3 regions of the Bacillus sp. FG16 genome follow, and region 1 is predicted to be linked to each of the others. Evidence: riboswitches for the same ligand, from Rfam matches in the RefSeq annotation. Region 1 holds a riboswitch; each other region holds the start of a gene.

Region 1 (4,662 bases):
CACAACCGCATCCATAAAAGCTGGATAAGGCATTTCTTTTTGTTCAGTTGCTTTCTTAAGTCCTTCTGTTACTGGAACTTTTGATGCTTCTTCCATTTCTTTTTTTGTAATATAACCATGTCGATTCATTAATTTAAGTACAACATTTCTTCTTTCTGTTGCTTTTTTGATATTTTGTTCTTTCGTTGGATCATAGTTATTAGGAGCTTTCATTAAACCAGCAAGCATTGCAACTTCTGGTAGTGTTAAATCTTTTAATTCCTTACCATAATAATTTTGTACTGCTGTTGCTATTCCGTATGAACGGTTACCTAAGTAAACTTTATTTAAATACATTTCTAAAATTTCATGTTTTGAATACTGTTGTTCTAGCTTATATGCTAAATATATTTCTTGCGCCTTTCTCTTTGATGTTTTTTCCATCGATAAGAAGTAATTTTTAATAACTTGCTGCGTAATCGTACTTCCACCTTGAGAGCCGTAATCCCCTTTTAGGCTGACTAAAACTGCACGTGCAGTACCTTTAAAATCTACGCCACTGTGCTCGTAAAAACGTGCATCTTCTGTCGCTAAAAACGCATTTTCTACTAACTTAGGAATTTGACCATACATAATATTCGTTCGTTTTTCTTTCCCATATTCATATATCAATTTCCCATCTTTATCATAAATTTTTGAGGATAACGGATTAACAAGTTTTGCTTTCTCGAGTTTTGGCGCATCCTTGATCATAACGAAAAAAGTAGTAACCCCTGTGACTAACCCTACAATACCAACTAATAAACAACTAATTAAAAACTTACGAAAAAATGATGTTTTGCCTTTTGGTTTTTGTTTTTTAGCTGCTGGCTGTTTTTTCTTTTTAACTTGTCGTCGCTCCTCTCGAGAACGATAATTTTCTGACATGCTATATTCTCCTGCCTTTCAATTCTCCTGTTGATTTACTTAAAATTATTGAAGTCACTTTAAGAAATATATTCATATTTAAAAAGTGTACTAAATAGACAATTTAAGTAATAAATTTGTTCCACTTTAAGATGAGGAAGAAATTTGAGCTTATCTGATAACGAAACAGAAACGGTAATAGTGGCACAACAAAAAAATGGAATTTCATAGAAAATCCATTTTTAGCTTGATGGATGTGGCGGTACCCCACATCCATCAACTTAAGGATTTAGACTATTCTTGAAGTTAAAAGCACGTTACTATTCTCTTATGTTAATGAGTAAGGGTGACGTGCTTTTTATAAATATTCATCAAAAACAAGAGTTTTATTTATTTGCTGAAGAGTTATATCGATATATGTCTCCCACTACACTTAATCAATTAGCTATAGAAGCAGGCGGAATGGAACGAAAACGCAAGTGCCATAGGCACCATTTTTTATATTTGTGTGTATGGTTAAATCAACAAATCGCTACTACCTCTCTTACTCAACTTTGTAGTCAATTAGAAACTTCAACAGGAGTTTTATTAAGTTCCTCAGGGCTAAGTAATGTGCCTGTCGCTGCATGAAGCCTACTACATAATCGAACCAAGGAATCACTTGCCACCCGTTGACTAATCCAAATGCAAATAGCAGCTAATTCTGATCCAGAAAACTTAAGTCTTCGCCTTATAAATCCTATTTCTCTTGCAAGTTCTTCTAAGAATACAGGTGTAACATATCGTTGTAATTATTCTGCAAATGGTAATAATTCATCTTGAATCGAGAGATTCATAAGAAAACATCATCCTTTCTAATTTAGCTTGTTTAGAAAGGATAACGTTTTTTTGATATTTGAGGGTATTAAAATCTCCTGAGTTGATGGTTATGTATGGTGACCCCATAGCCAAAGAAGTAAGAAGATATTTAGAAGTGCATTAAATTTTGAGGAAGTGCTTGTGAACCGTATCATAAATAAATCAGGTTTTGTATGTTCGATTTTTAAATAATACCCGAGAAGGAGTGGGTTGCAGTTATAGTAATACTCTATTTTTTGTATTTCTATAATAGATATTTTTTTAAAAAACAGAATTATCTTGACAGTTATTAAATGGATTGATAAGGTTATAAAAAAATATTTCTTATCCAGAGAGGTGGAGGGACTGGCCTTATGAAACCTCAGCAACAGGTCTGCTTAAGTAGACACTGTGCTAATTCCAGCGGGTGATAATCCTGATAGATGAGAGCTTCCGTTTTTATTTGTCAGTAACGCCCTCTTTTTTAGAGTGCGTTTTTGTTTTTTCTGGATAGTAACTAAAGGAGCGTAGAAATGGAGAACAAAAATGGGAGAGAATTTCAAAGGAAAATGCAAGCACGTCATTTAGTCATGCTTTCACTTGGTGGGGTGATTGGAACTGGCTTATTCTTAAGCTCGGGTTACACTATTCAACAAGCTGGCCCGTTTGGAACAATTCTATCCTATCTGATTGGTGCGCTAGTGGTTTATCTAGTTATGCTATGTTTAGGCGAGCTTTCCGTACATATGCCTGAAACGGGCGCATTTCATAGTTATGCAGTTAAATACATTGGACCTGGTACAGGGTATACAGTAGCCTGGTTGTATTGGTTAACTTGGACTGTTGCTTTAGGTTCTGAATTTACAGCCGCAGGATTACTTATGAAACGATGGTTTCCATCGGTTAATATTTGGGTATGGAGTGCTCTTTTTGCCATTTTGATCTTTGTATTAAATGTCCTGACTGTTAAATTTTTCGCCGAATCCGAATTTTGGTTTTCATCGATAAAGGTTATAGCTATTTTGATTTTTATTGTTTTAGGAGTAGCGGCAATGCTAGGGTTTCTTCCAATGACTCATTCAAAAGCAGCACCATTCTTTTCTAATTTTACAAGTGGAGGTTTATTTCCTCATGGTGCTACGGCCATTATGATGACCATGCTTGCGGTTAATTTTGCTTTTTCGGGAACAGAATTAATAGGCATTGCAGCTGGGGAAACAGCGAACCCGGAAAAAATGATACCGAAGGCCATTCGAACTACTCTGTGGAGATTGATCATCTTTTTTGTAGGAACGATTGTTGTTTTATCTGCGTTATTGCCTATTTCCGATGCAGGGGTATTAGAGAGCCCTTTTGTTGCAGTTCTAGAACGAATTGGGGTGCCATATTCAGCTGACATAATGAATTTCGTTATCTTAACAGCCATTTTATCTGCGGCAAACTCAGGCCTTTATGCCTCTTCTAGAATGCTTTGGTCGCTTGCTAATAAGAATACGATATCCCCGATTTTTGGGAAAATGACGAAGCAAGGTGTTCCAATCAACGCCGTCATTTTCAGCATGGTGGGTGGAGCTTTGGCTTTGCTCTCAAGTATCGTGGCACCAGATACTGTCTATATCGTACTTGTTTCCATTTCCGGTCTAGCAGTAGTTATAGTTTGGATGAGTATTAGTGCTTCCCAGTTCCTATTTCGCAGACAATTTTTGAAAGAAGGAAATTCTGAAAAGGACTTGATTTATCGCACACCACTATATCCATTAGTACCAATTGCTTCTTTTAGCCTTTGTCTGGCATCGTGTATTGGAATTGCATTCGATCCAACACAGAGAATTGCCTTATATTGCGGCATACCGTTTATTTTGTTTTGCTATGGAAGTTATTATCTCACAAAAAATCTAAAAAAGAGGAGTGTAGATTATGTCGAACAAAATCAACCCAATTGATGCTATTTTATCCCAACATTCCATTATGCTTCTTGATGGAGCATTAGCTACTGAATTGGAGGAGCATGGATGTAATTTGGACGATCCCCTTTGGTCGGCACGTGTGTTATTAGAAAATCCGGAACTAATTTATCAGGTTCATTCGGACTATTTTCGTGCTGGAGCGGACTGTGCCATAACAGCAAGCTATCAAGCTACTATTAGTGGTTTTTCCGCACGTGGAATACAAGAACAGGAAGCCTTGGAATTAATTAAGAAAACGGTGTTACTTGCAAGAAGGGCAAGAGATGATTTTTGGAAGGAAAATATTCAAACGAATAGGCCTAAACCATTGGTTGTTGCATCAGTTGGGCCGTACGGGGCTTACCTTGCAAATGGTTCAGAGTATGTAGGTAACTATGGTGTGACAGATAAAACATTAGCAGACTTTCACCGTTCGAGAATGTCTGCGTTAATCGAAGCAGGTGCAGATCTATTGGCATTTGAAACGATCCCCTGCCTGCAAGAAGCAAGAGTATTAGATACATTATTGCGTGAGTTTCCAGAAACATATGCGTGGCTTTCCTTTTCGCTAAAAAATGAGAAAGAGATTAGTGAAGGTATGAAACTCGTGGAGTGTGCACGAGTTTTTGAGAAAAGTGAACAAATTGTAGCGATAGGCATCAATTGTGCGCCAGTAACCGTTGTGACTGGCGCAATCCAAGAGTTGAGGGCAAACACCAAAAAACCGATTATTGTTTATCCAAACTCTGGTGAAATTTATAATCCAGAAACAAAAACATGGCATGGTCATGAACAATGTAACGCGTTGGATATTCAATCTGAAGAATGGTACCAAGCAGGTGCACGTTTAATAGGTGGATGCTGCAGAACGACACCTTATCACATTGAGGAGATATCGAACAAGTGGCGTTCTTCCGAGTTTTTCTATTCGAACAAAGTAAAACAATAATGTAATGGATGATAATCTAACTTTGTCTGTATTTTCATGATTTTG
Region 2 (4,662 bases), on a different contig from region 1:
CTAATTATAGTCGACTAAAGGACAGCCTTTGTGCTGTCCTTTTTTATTTTGTGTAAAATAATGAATGTAGAATCATATACTAATTATCGTGTAGGAGAACGTTTTTTGAAAAAACTTTTTTGTTTAATCTTTATGCAGGTCTAGCCGCTTTTGTTTTTCGTTGTCTAGCTTTTCACGTCTAAGAATCTTCTGCACAAGAAGACAAAAAAGCGTTTTCTGTGCGAAAGAACTTTAGCCAAAAGGAATAAAAAGTTGGGCATTTCACTCCTTCACTTGAGGCGAAAAGAGCCTTGAGTGAAGGAGTTCGGGTACATTCTTGTTCTAAACGAGCCGCTTCCGCTTTTCATTGTCTAGCTCCACCTCCTAGCCCTTCATGTCTAAGAACCTTCCGCACGGGAAGAAAAAAAGCGTCTTCTGTACGGAAGAACCTTAGCCAACAGGGCTAAACAGTCGCTTCCGCTTTTCTTTTGCAAAAATAAACAGGAAACAACATGAAAATAACGAATATACTATATACTAAGTTCAAGGTTATATAGTATATGGTGATCGGGTGATGACATATGATTTATGTAGAAAAAGTCATTATTGTAGAAGGTACATCAGATAGAAGAAAGATTGAATCTATTATTCGTGAACCAGTGGAAATTGTTTGTACAAATGGTACAATTGGTTTGTCGAAAATGGATGAGCTCGTTGATCAGTTTTTTGATAAGGAAGTGTATGTGCTAGTGGATGCTGATGATGCTGGAGAAAAGTTAAGGAAACAATTTCGAAAAGAATTTCCGCAAGCCGAGCATATCTATATTGATCGCTCGTACCGAGAAGTGGCAACTGCGCCATCTACACACTTAGCAAATGTATTATGGGGAGCCGACATTGACGTTTATACAGAATATTTACGGTAAGGAATGATAGAAGTGATTGATTGGACAGGAGCCGAAGCTACAGCCCTAATAGAGAACGAAGAAAAAACAGTGTTATATGTATATACTCCAATGTGTGGAACATGCCAATTAGCAAAAAAGATGTTAACAGTCGTTGAGATGACAATTGAAGGCCTCAAAATTGGGATGTTAGATTTAAATTATGCTCCGCATTTAGCGAAAGAGTATGGGATTGAAAGTGTACCTTGTTTACTTGTTTTTGAAAATGGGACACTGATGAAGAAGATATATGCATTTCATTCGGTTGAATATTTATATACGGAATTAAAGTAGGCGGCAAAATTTTTGCCGCCTCGACATATTTCTTGGGAAATATGTCGAGATGCAGGATGGATACAGTATTTGTCGAGCGAAAATAACAGGATTGCTCTTTAGTGAGAGGGAATGGTATGTAATAGAAAGTGATATGAAGGATGTGATTTAGGGTGAGATTATATTCTTTGCTTCAATCATTTGTAAATTACGCTAATGGTCAATATCATTTAGAACCGCTTTTAAGACGAGAGGAAAAAACTGTTAATTTCCGTTTTAGAGATGAAAGTTGTTCGTTACAAATTTCAAGAGATTATATAGAGCTGCTACATGAGGAAAGAGGAACGGAACAAATCATTTGCTTAGATGAAAAAGATATAGAGCAATTGGTGAATGGAAATGTACGATTGCAAATGTTAATGAACGATGGGCGTGTACAATATTCGGGAACGTACCGAACGATGTTATTAGTTGAATCAATGTTTCATATATGTAAACCGATGTCAGTAGGTGCTTAAAATTCTGAAGTTTCATTTTTTACGAAAATTTCTGTTGACATGGTAAGTGTATATTGATACAATTCAAGTCATAAAATATAGACAATTTCATAAATTTCAAATCAGACGAAAATTGAATCTGATTTCTCTTATCAAGAGAGGTGGAGGGACTGTGCCCTGTGAAGCCCGGCAACCGTCAACTTATGTTGAAATGGTGCCAATTCCTGCAAAGCGAATGCTTTGAGAGATGAGAGAGAGGGATAATGTTGTTATATACGCATATAAACCTTTCTGCTTCTCTAAAGCGGAAAGGTTTTTTGTTGTTTGAATGTGGAGGACATTCAAATAATAAAAGTAGTGATAGCGGTGGACTACACGCATCAAAAATAAAAAAATGCGGAGTCTATCTAAACAAAAAAGGGGTGAACATCATGATTCTATTAGAGAATGTAAGGAAAATATATAAGGCGAAAAGCGGTGATGTCACTGCTGTAGATAACGCCAATTTAAAAATAGAAAAAGGCGAAATATTTGGTGTTATCGGATATAGCGGCGCTGGGAAAAGTTCTTTAATCAGATTGTTTAATCAGTTAGAGAAACCGACTTCTGGCCAAATTACAATTGCGAATCGTGTTATATCAGCAATTACAGGAAGTGAACTTCGTAAGGCAAGGCAAGAAATCGGAATGATTTTTCAGCACTTTAACTTACTTTGGTCACGAACTGTACGTGAAAATATAGAGTTTCCACTTGAAATTGCAGGTGTTGATAAAACGAAGAGAAGAAAACGTGTTAATGAATTAATTCATCTTGTTGGATTAGAAGGAAGAGGAGACGCGTACCCATCTCAGCTGAGCGGGGGACAAAAACAACGCGTTGGGATTGCAAGAGCATTAGCTAACAACCCACAAGTACTTTTATGTGATGAAGCAACGTCGGCTCTTGATCCAGAAACGACAGATCAAATTTTGGATTTACTATTAGACATTAATAAGCGCCTTGGTTTAACAATTGTACTCATTACACATGAGATGCACGTAATTCGAAAGATTTGTAATCGAGTGGCGGTAATGGAGAGAGGAAAGATTGTAGAAACGGGTCCAGTACTTGATGTATTCCGTAATCCGAAGCAAGATATTACGAAACGATTTGTACAGCAGTTAACAGATTCTGAAGATACAAATGAAACGATTGAAAGTTTAATTGAAAAATATCCAGATGGAAAAGTGATTCGTTTGCAGTTTATCGGTGAGGCTGTAGAAAGACCGGTGCTTCAACGATTAATGCAACGTAGTGATATAGAAGTTAGCATTTTGCAAGGAAATATCGCACAAACGAATAACGGTTCTTACGGTAGTTTAGTTGTTCATTTAAATGGTGAGGAAACAGCGATCCAGCAAGCAATAGAAGGAATTCATCAAGATCAAGTAGAGCTGGAGGTGATTGCACATGGATAAGTTACTCGCAAATGTTGATTGGAATCAAATGTTAGAAGCAACTGGTGAAACGTTATATATGACGGCAATCGCAGCTCTTGCGACATTTGTTTTAGGACTAATTTTAGGATTGTTACTTTTCATGACAGCAAAAGATAATTTATGGGAAAACAAATCAATTAATACGGTGATTGGAGCATTCGTAAATATATTCCGTTCTATACCGTTCATCATTTTAATTATTTTATTAATCCCATTCACAAAGATTCTTCTTGGAACAATTCTTGGAGCAAGTGCAGCGCTGCCGGCTTTAATTATTGGAGCGGCACCATTCTACGCGAGAATGGTTGAAATCGCACTTCGCGAAATTGATAAAGGTGTAATTGAAGCTTCAAAAGCAATGGGAGCAAAAACAAGCACAATTATTTTAAAAGTATTGATTCCAGAATCGTTACCAGCATTAGTATCTGGTATTACGGTTACGACAATTGCTTTAGTAGGCTATACAGCAATGGCGGGAGTTGTTGGTGCTGGTGGCCTTGGGACACTTGCTTACTTAGAAGGATTCCAGAGAGGGAATAACGATGTAACAATTGTTGCGACAATTTGTGTATTACTAGTTGTATTTTTAATTCAGTGGATTGGTGATAGTTTAACGACTCGAATAGATAAACGATAATAAAAAACGGGAGGATGTTTCAAATGAAAAAATTATTACTTACGGCACTTATTTCAACTTCAATTTTTGGTTTAGCTGCTTGTGGCGGGAAAGATAAAGATGAAAAGAAACTTGTTGTTGGTGCTTCTAACGTACCTCACGCTGTTATTTTAGAAAAGGCAAAACCGTTACTTGAGAAAAAAGGAATCGAGTTAGAAATTAAAAAATTCCAAGACTACGTATTACCAAATAAATCGTTAGCGGATAAAGATTTAGATGCAAACTACTTCCAGCACATTCCGTATTTAGAAAAAGAAATTAAAGATAAAAAATATGATTTTGAAATAGCAGGAAAAATTCATTTAGAACCGATTGGTGTATATTCTCAAAAATATAAGAGCTTAAAAGAGCTTCCAGACGGTGCAACAATTATTATGAGTAATTCAGTTGCTGACCATGGACGTGGTTTAGCGATTTTACAAAAAGAAGGCATTTTAAAAATTAAAGACGGAGTAGATCCAGTTAAAGCAACTCCAAAAGATATTGCAGATAATCCGAAAAATCTAAAATTCAAAACGGATATCGAGCCTGGTTTATTGCCACAAGTGTATAACAATAAAGAAGGCGATGCTGTTTTAATTAACTCTAACTATGCAATTGATGCAAAGTTAAATCCGGAAAAAGATGCAATTGCAATTGAAGGAAATGATTCACCGTACGCAAACATAGTAGCTGTTCGTAAAGGCGATAAAGATAAGAAAGAGATTAAAGCTCTTGTGGAAGTATTACATTCTAAAGAGATTGAAGACTTCATTAATAAAGAATATAAAGGGGCAGTTGTTCCTGTAAAAGAATAATTGCTGAAAAGGGCTGGT
Region 3 (4,662 bases), on a different contig from region 1:
GTGAATCCCCCGCCTAACTTTTTTGCTTCCGCTGAATTTTGAGGCGGGATCTTACTGCCCGTTAATGCGGGATAAAAAGAAGGTATCTCACCCTAGTGAGATACCTTCTTTTTTAATCTTTTTTCAGTCTTCGTGCAACACCATTACCTAAAGACTGTAATCCTTGAACGAGGATAATCAGAATAAAGACGGTTGCATACATTACTTCTGGTTCGTAGCGTAAATGTCCGAATCGATATGCTAAGTCTCCTAGCCCGCCAGCACCTACAAGACCAGCCATTGCTGTTGCGCCGATTAAGCCAATCGTTGCAATTGTTAATCCAAGTACAAGGGAGGGACGAGCTTCTTTCACCATAACGTGCCAAATGATTTTTATAGTAGAAACGCCCATCGCTTGGTAGGCTTCAATGACACCGCGATCTACTTCTAGTAAAGCCGTCTCCATTAAACGTGCGATATAGGGAGCTGTGAAGACGACAAGTGGTACGATCACACCTTGCACGCCAATGGATGTTCCCATTAGAAACTTTGTAAAAGGTAAGATGAAGAATAATAGAATGATAAATGGAAGAGAGCGAATGGTATTAATAACCGTATTAAGAATAGGATAGATGATTTTATTTTCACGCTGCCCACCAGGTCTCGTTAAAACAAGTGTGACGCCAAGTGGTAATGCAATAAGGATAGAGATGAGTAATGAAATAGATGTCATTTGAAAGGTTTGAATTGTGGCTTCCCATATGACTTTACCCCATTCATCCAAAAAGGACTTGTTTCCCATAATCTGTTCTACCTCCTTCTACAATGATTCCTTGCTCTTGTAAAAATGATAAAGCACGGTGGATTTCATTTTGTTCTCCTTGCATATGAACGACTAGTTTCCCATATGCTTCATGTTTTAACTGCGTAATATTACCGGATAAAATATTCGGATACACTTGGAAACGTTTTGTGGCAACAGCTAAGGCAGGTTCACCTGAAGTAGTGCCAATAAATGAAAGTGTTACAATTTCTCCAGTATTCTGTAGTTCTTTCTGTACCTCTTCTGGAATTTTAGCTGCAAAGGCGCTATTTACAAATTTCTTCGTTGTTACATGTTGTGGGTTTGTGAAAATATCTTTCACAGTCCCACTTTCGACTACAGATCCATGTTCCATAACGGCAACGCGGTCGCATATACGTTGGATAACGTTCATTTCGTGTGTAATGAGTAAAATCGTAATTCCAATTTCTTCGTTAATCTTTAATAACAAATCAAGAATAGAATCAGTTGTTTCTGGATCTAAAGCGCTCGTTGCTTCGTCACTTAATAACACTTCAGGCTCATGTGATAGTGCACGTGCAATTGCAACGCGCTGTTTTTGACCGCCAGAAAGTTCACTTGGATAAGCATCTTTTCGATTGAAAAGATCGACAATGCGTAAATATTTTTCTACCCTTTTTTTAATTTCCGCTTTTGGAATGCCAGCAAGGCGTAAAGGTAATGCAATGTTTTCATAGATGGTAACAGTTTTAAGTAAATTGAATCCTTGAAAGATCATTCCGATTTTTTGTCTCGCTTTTGCTAGTTCTTTTGTCGATAACGTTGTTAAGTCTTGTTCGTTTACAATGATATTTCCTGTCGTTGGTTTTTCTAATAAATTTACACATCGAATCAATGTGCTTTTACCAGCGCCGCTATACCCAATGATTCCAAATACCTCGCCTTTTTCTACTTTAAGGGAAGTAGACTTAAGAGCCTCAACAGTCCCTTTTTTTGTTGAAAATACTTTGGATATGTTTTTTAATTCAATCATTATCGTCAGCTCCTACCAAGATGGTAAAACTGAACCATCAAATGTTTTCTCGATAAACTCTTTTACTTCTTTAGATTGATAAGCTTTCTTTAATTTATTTACAACGGCATCATCTTTATTTTCAGTACGAACAACAACCCAGTTCACATATGGTGAATCTTTTCCTTCGCGGAAAATAGAATCTTTCGCTGGACTTAATTTTGCACCTAATGCAAAGTTTGTGTTAATTGCAGCTGCTTTTACTTCACTTAGTTGCGTTGGTAATTGAGATGCCTCTAATTCGACAATCTTTAATTTTTTTGGATTTTCAATTACATCTTTTGCAGTCGCTTTTTCTGTAGCCTTTGGATCAACTTTTAAAACCCCTGCTTTTTCAAATAATTTTAAAGCTCGCAGTTCATTCGTTGGGTCATTTGGTACAGCAATCGCATCGCCGTCTTTTAAGTCTTTTACATCTTTTATATCTTTAGAATATACGCCCATAGGGAATGTTACTGTTGAAAATACTTCAGCTAATTTCATATTGCGTTCAGCTTTAAATACATCTAAATACGATTTCGTTTGGTAGCTATTTACATCAAGGCTTTTTTCATCTAAAGATACGTTTGGCGCTACATAATCATTAAATACTTTTATATCAATTTCCAGACCATCTTTTGCTGCAACTTCTTTTACCTTTTCAAAAATTTGTTCATGTGGTCCACCTGTTACACCGACAGTAATCTTTTTCTCGTCTAATGCTTTTACCTCTTTATCTGAACTCGCGCTACATGCGCCTAATAATAATACTGCTCCGCTTACAATGCTTAATAATACCTTTTTCATCTATAAATCCCCCTTCATATACGTTCCAAAATAAAAAGCACCTCCCAAAAATAAGAGAGGTGCCGAATAGACGAAATAGATTCCTCCCTTATCTTCCAAAACGAAAACTCGTTTTGCAGGAATTAGCACCTTAGCTTATACGTCATAAGCTCGGTTGCCGGGCATCATCGGGCCAGTCCCTCCGCCACTCTTGATAAGAGTATGTGTATGTAGTTTTAAATATGGTACTAATAGTAAATCGTACAAAAAGAATTGTCAATAATATTTTCAGAATATATTTTATTTTAAGGTAATCGGAACATTTCCTTTCTTATGGCCCATTTCTACATACGTATGGGCTTCTACAACTTCTTCTAATCGGTAAATTCTATCAATAACAGGTTTTAGCTTTTCTGTTTCAGCTAGTTGTTTTAGTAGGTTCATATCTTCTTTACTGACCTTTGCCATCATTCCGTTCACAGATACATATTTTCCATTAGGCATTAATGCATCTGTACAAAGAGACTTTTGATATTTTCCAACTGCGTCAAATATAATATCGTAGTGATCGCCCCGCTTAGTAAAATCTTCTTTCATATAATCAATTACGTTGTCTGCCCCTAAAGCTGTTACTAAATCGAAATTCGAACTACTACAAATGGCTGTGACAGTCGCCCCGAAGTATTTAGCAAGTTGTACGGCTGCCGTCCCTACTGACCCAGAGGCGCCGTATATAAGTACTTGTTGCCCTTTTTTTATCTGTCCTTTTCTAAGGAAGTGCAATGCTGAAGTTCCGCCAAAAGGAATAACAGCAGCTTCTTCATAGGTCACATTGGTAGGTTTTAATGCTATTAATCCACTTTCATGCACGCATGTGTATTCGGCATAACCACCAAGGTTGAGTTCTGTTAATGCAAAAACTGGATCCCCTTTTTTAAATTGTGTTACATCTGTTCCAATGTCTTCGATTTCACCGGATAACTCTACGCCAAGTATAGGTTTTCTCGGTTTTCTGAAACCTAATATGATCCGCATAGGAATCCAAAATAAGAGGGGGCTATTAAAGCCACGTATTCTACAATCTCCAGTCGATACACTTGTTGCGTGAATTTTAACTAATACTTCATTTTTTTTAGGTTTAGGCTTTTCTACATTTTGAAGCTGGAGAACATTAGGTGGTCCATACTTTGTGCAAATAATCGCTTTCATAATGACCTCCTGAAATGAGTTGTTATTATTTACATCATATTTAAACTTTTTCTCAAACATGTTGTTATATAGGAAATAAATTTAAAGATAAATATTACGAATTATATAGATTTCATAGGAATAGAGATGATATTATTTTTGGGAAGGAGGGGACGTTATGAAAAAACTTATTTTAATTTCAAGTCTAGTACTTGCAGTCGGTCTAGGAGTAGGGTGTAGTAATGAGGAAACAAAAAAGACTGATGAACCGAAAAAAGAAGCTGTGCAGAAAGAAAAGGAATTAACAGCGAAGGATGTTTTCAATAAAGCGAATGAAGCTTTTAAAAACGAAGAAAATGTAACGATGACATATGATGTGGGAATAAAGGCTGAAGGAACAGAGATGAATGTAATGAAGGCCAAAATGCAACTAGAGCCGAAGAAAAAAAACTCTCGTTCTGAAATGAATGTTTCTGGTACAGAGGTTATTGTTTATGATGTAGGTGGCAAAATTGCTGGTCAGGTGAAAAATCCTAATACGGGTGAAGTGATGTCTGTACCAGAGGAACAATTAAATGCTAACGGAATGAACGCGACTCAAGGAATGGTAGATAATTTAGAGATTCCATCGGAAATTTTAAATAAAGTGAAGATGGAGAAAAGTGGAGATAATTATAAGCTGAAGTTTGCATTAAAAGGGCAAGAGACAGAGAGTATGCTAGCTAGTATGGATGAAAAGCAGAAACAAATGCTACAAGGCCAAAATGCAAAGATAGAAGAAATAGATGGGGAATATATTATTACAAAAGATTTTAAATATGAATCAGCAAAGATAGATATGGTTATGAGTAGCAATGGTAAGGATAAAGCGCAC

What was found. Region 1 has a riboswitch for S-adenosylmethionine ahead of mmuP (S-methylmethionine permease). Riboswitches for the same ligand answer to the same signal wherever they lie in the genome.
Region 2: linked by a shared signal. The riboswitch ahead of ACODS7_RS16485 (methionine ABC transporter ATP-binding protein) and the one ahead of mmuP (S-methylmethionine permease) in region 1 are both predicted to bind S-adenosylmethionine.
Region 3: linked by a shared signal. The riboswitch ahead of ACODS7_RS21620 (MetQ/NlpA family ABC transporter substrate-binding protein) and the one ahead of mmuP (S-methylmethionine permease) in region 1 are both predicted to bind S-adenosylmethionine.

The regions. Positions count from the first base shown of each region.
Region 1 is NZ_JBMDKC010000155.1:1,267-5,928, forward strand. It holds partial or broken gene ACODS7_RS29915 (transglycosylase domain-containing protein) at 1-906, opposite strand, end outside; partial or broken gene ACODS7_RS29920 (IS4 family transposase) at 1,246-1,494, shown strand; partial or broken gene ACODS7_RS29925 (IS4 family transposase) at 1,470-1,721, opposite strand; SAM riboswitch class I at 2,065-2,172, shown strand; gene mmuP (S-methylmethionine permease) at 2,256-3,665, shown strand; gene mmuM (homocysteine S-methyltransferase) at 3,640-4,617, shown strand.
Region 2 is NZ_JBMDKC010000042.1:10,189-14,850, forward strand. It holds gene gcvH (glycine cleavage system protein GcvH) at 1-4, shown strand, start outside; gene ACODS7_RS16470 (toprim domain-containing protein) at 561-905, shown strand; gene ACODS7_RS16475 (thioredoxin family protein) at 909-1,217, shown strand; gene ACODS7_RS16480 (hypothetical protein) at 1,370-1,714, shown strand; SAM riboswitch class I at 1,840-1,947, shown strand; gene ACODS7_RS16485 (methionine ABC transporter ATP-binding protein) at 2,125-3,150, shown strand; gene ACODS7_RS16490 (methionine ABC transporter permease) at 3,143-3,808, shown strand; gene metQ (methionine ABC transporter substrate-binding lipoprotein MetQ) at 3,832-4,644, shown strand.
Region 3 is NZ_JBMDKC010000067.1:12,052-16,713, reverse strand. It holds gene ACODS7_RS21630 (methionine ABC transporter permease) at 113-781, opposite strand; gene ACODS7_RS21625 (methionine ABC transporter ATP-binding protein) at 756-1,796, opposite strand; gene ACODS7_RS21620 (MetQ/NlpA family ABC transporter substrate-binding protein) at 1,809-2,621, opposite strand; SAM riboswitch class I at 2,707-2,821, opposite strand; gene ACODS7_RS21615 (NAD(P)-dependent alcohol dehydrogenase) at 2,901-3,809, opposite strand; gene ACODS7_RS21610 (DUF6612 family protein) at 3,967-4,662, shown strand, end outside.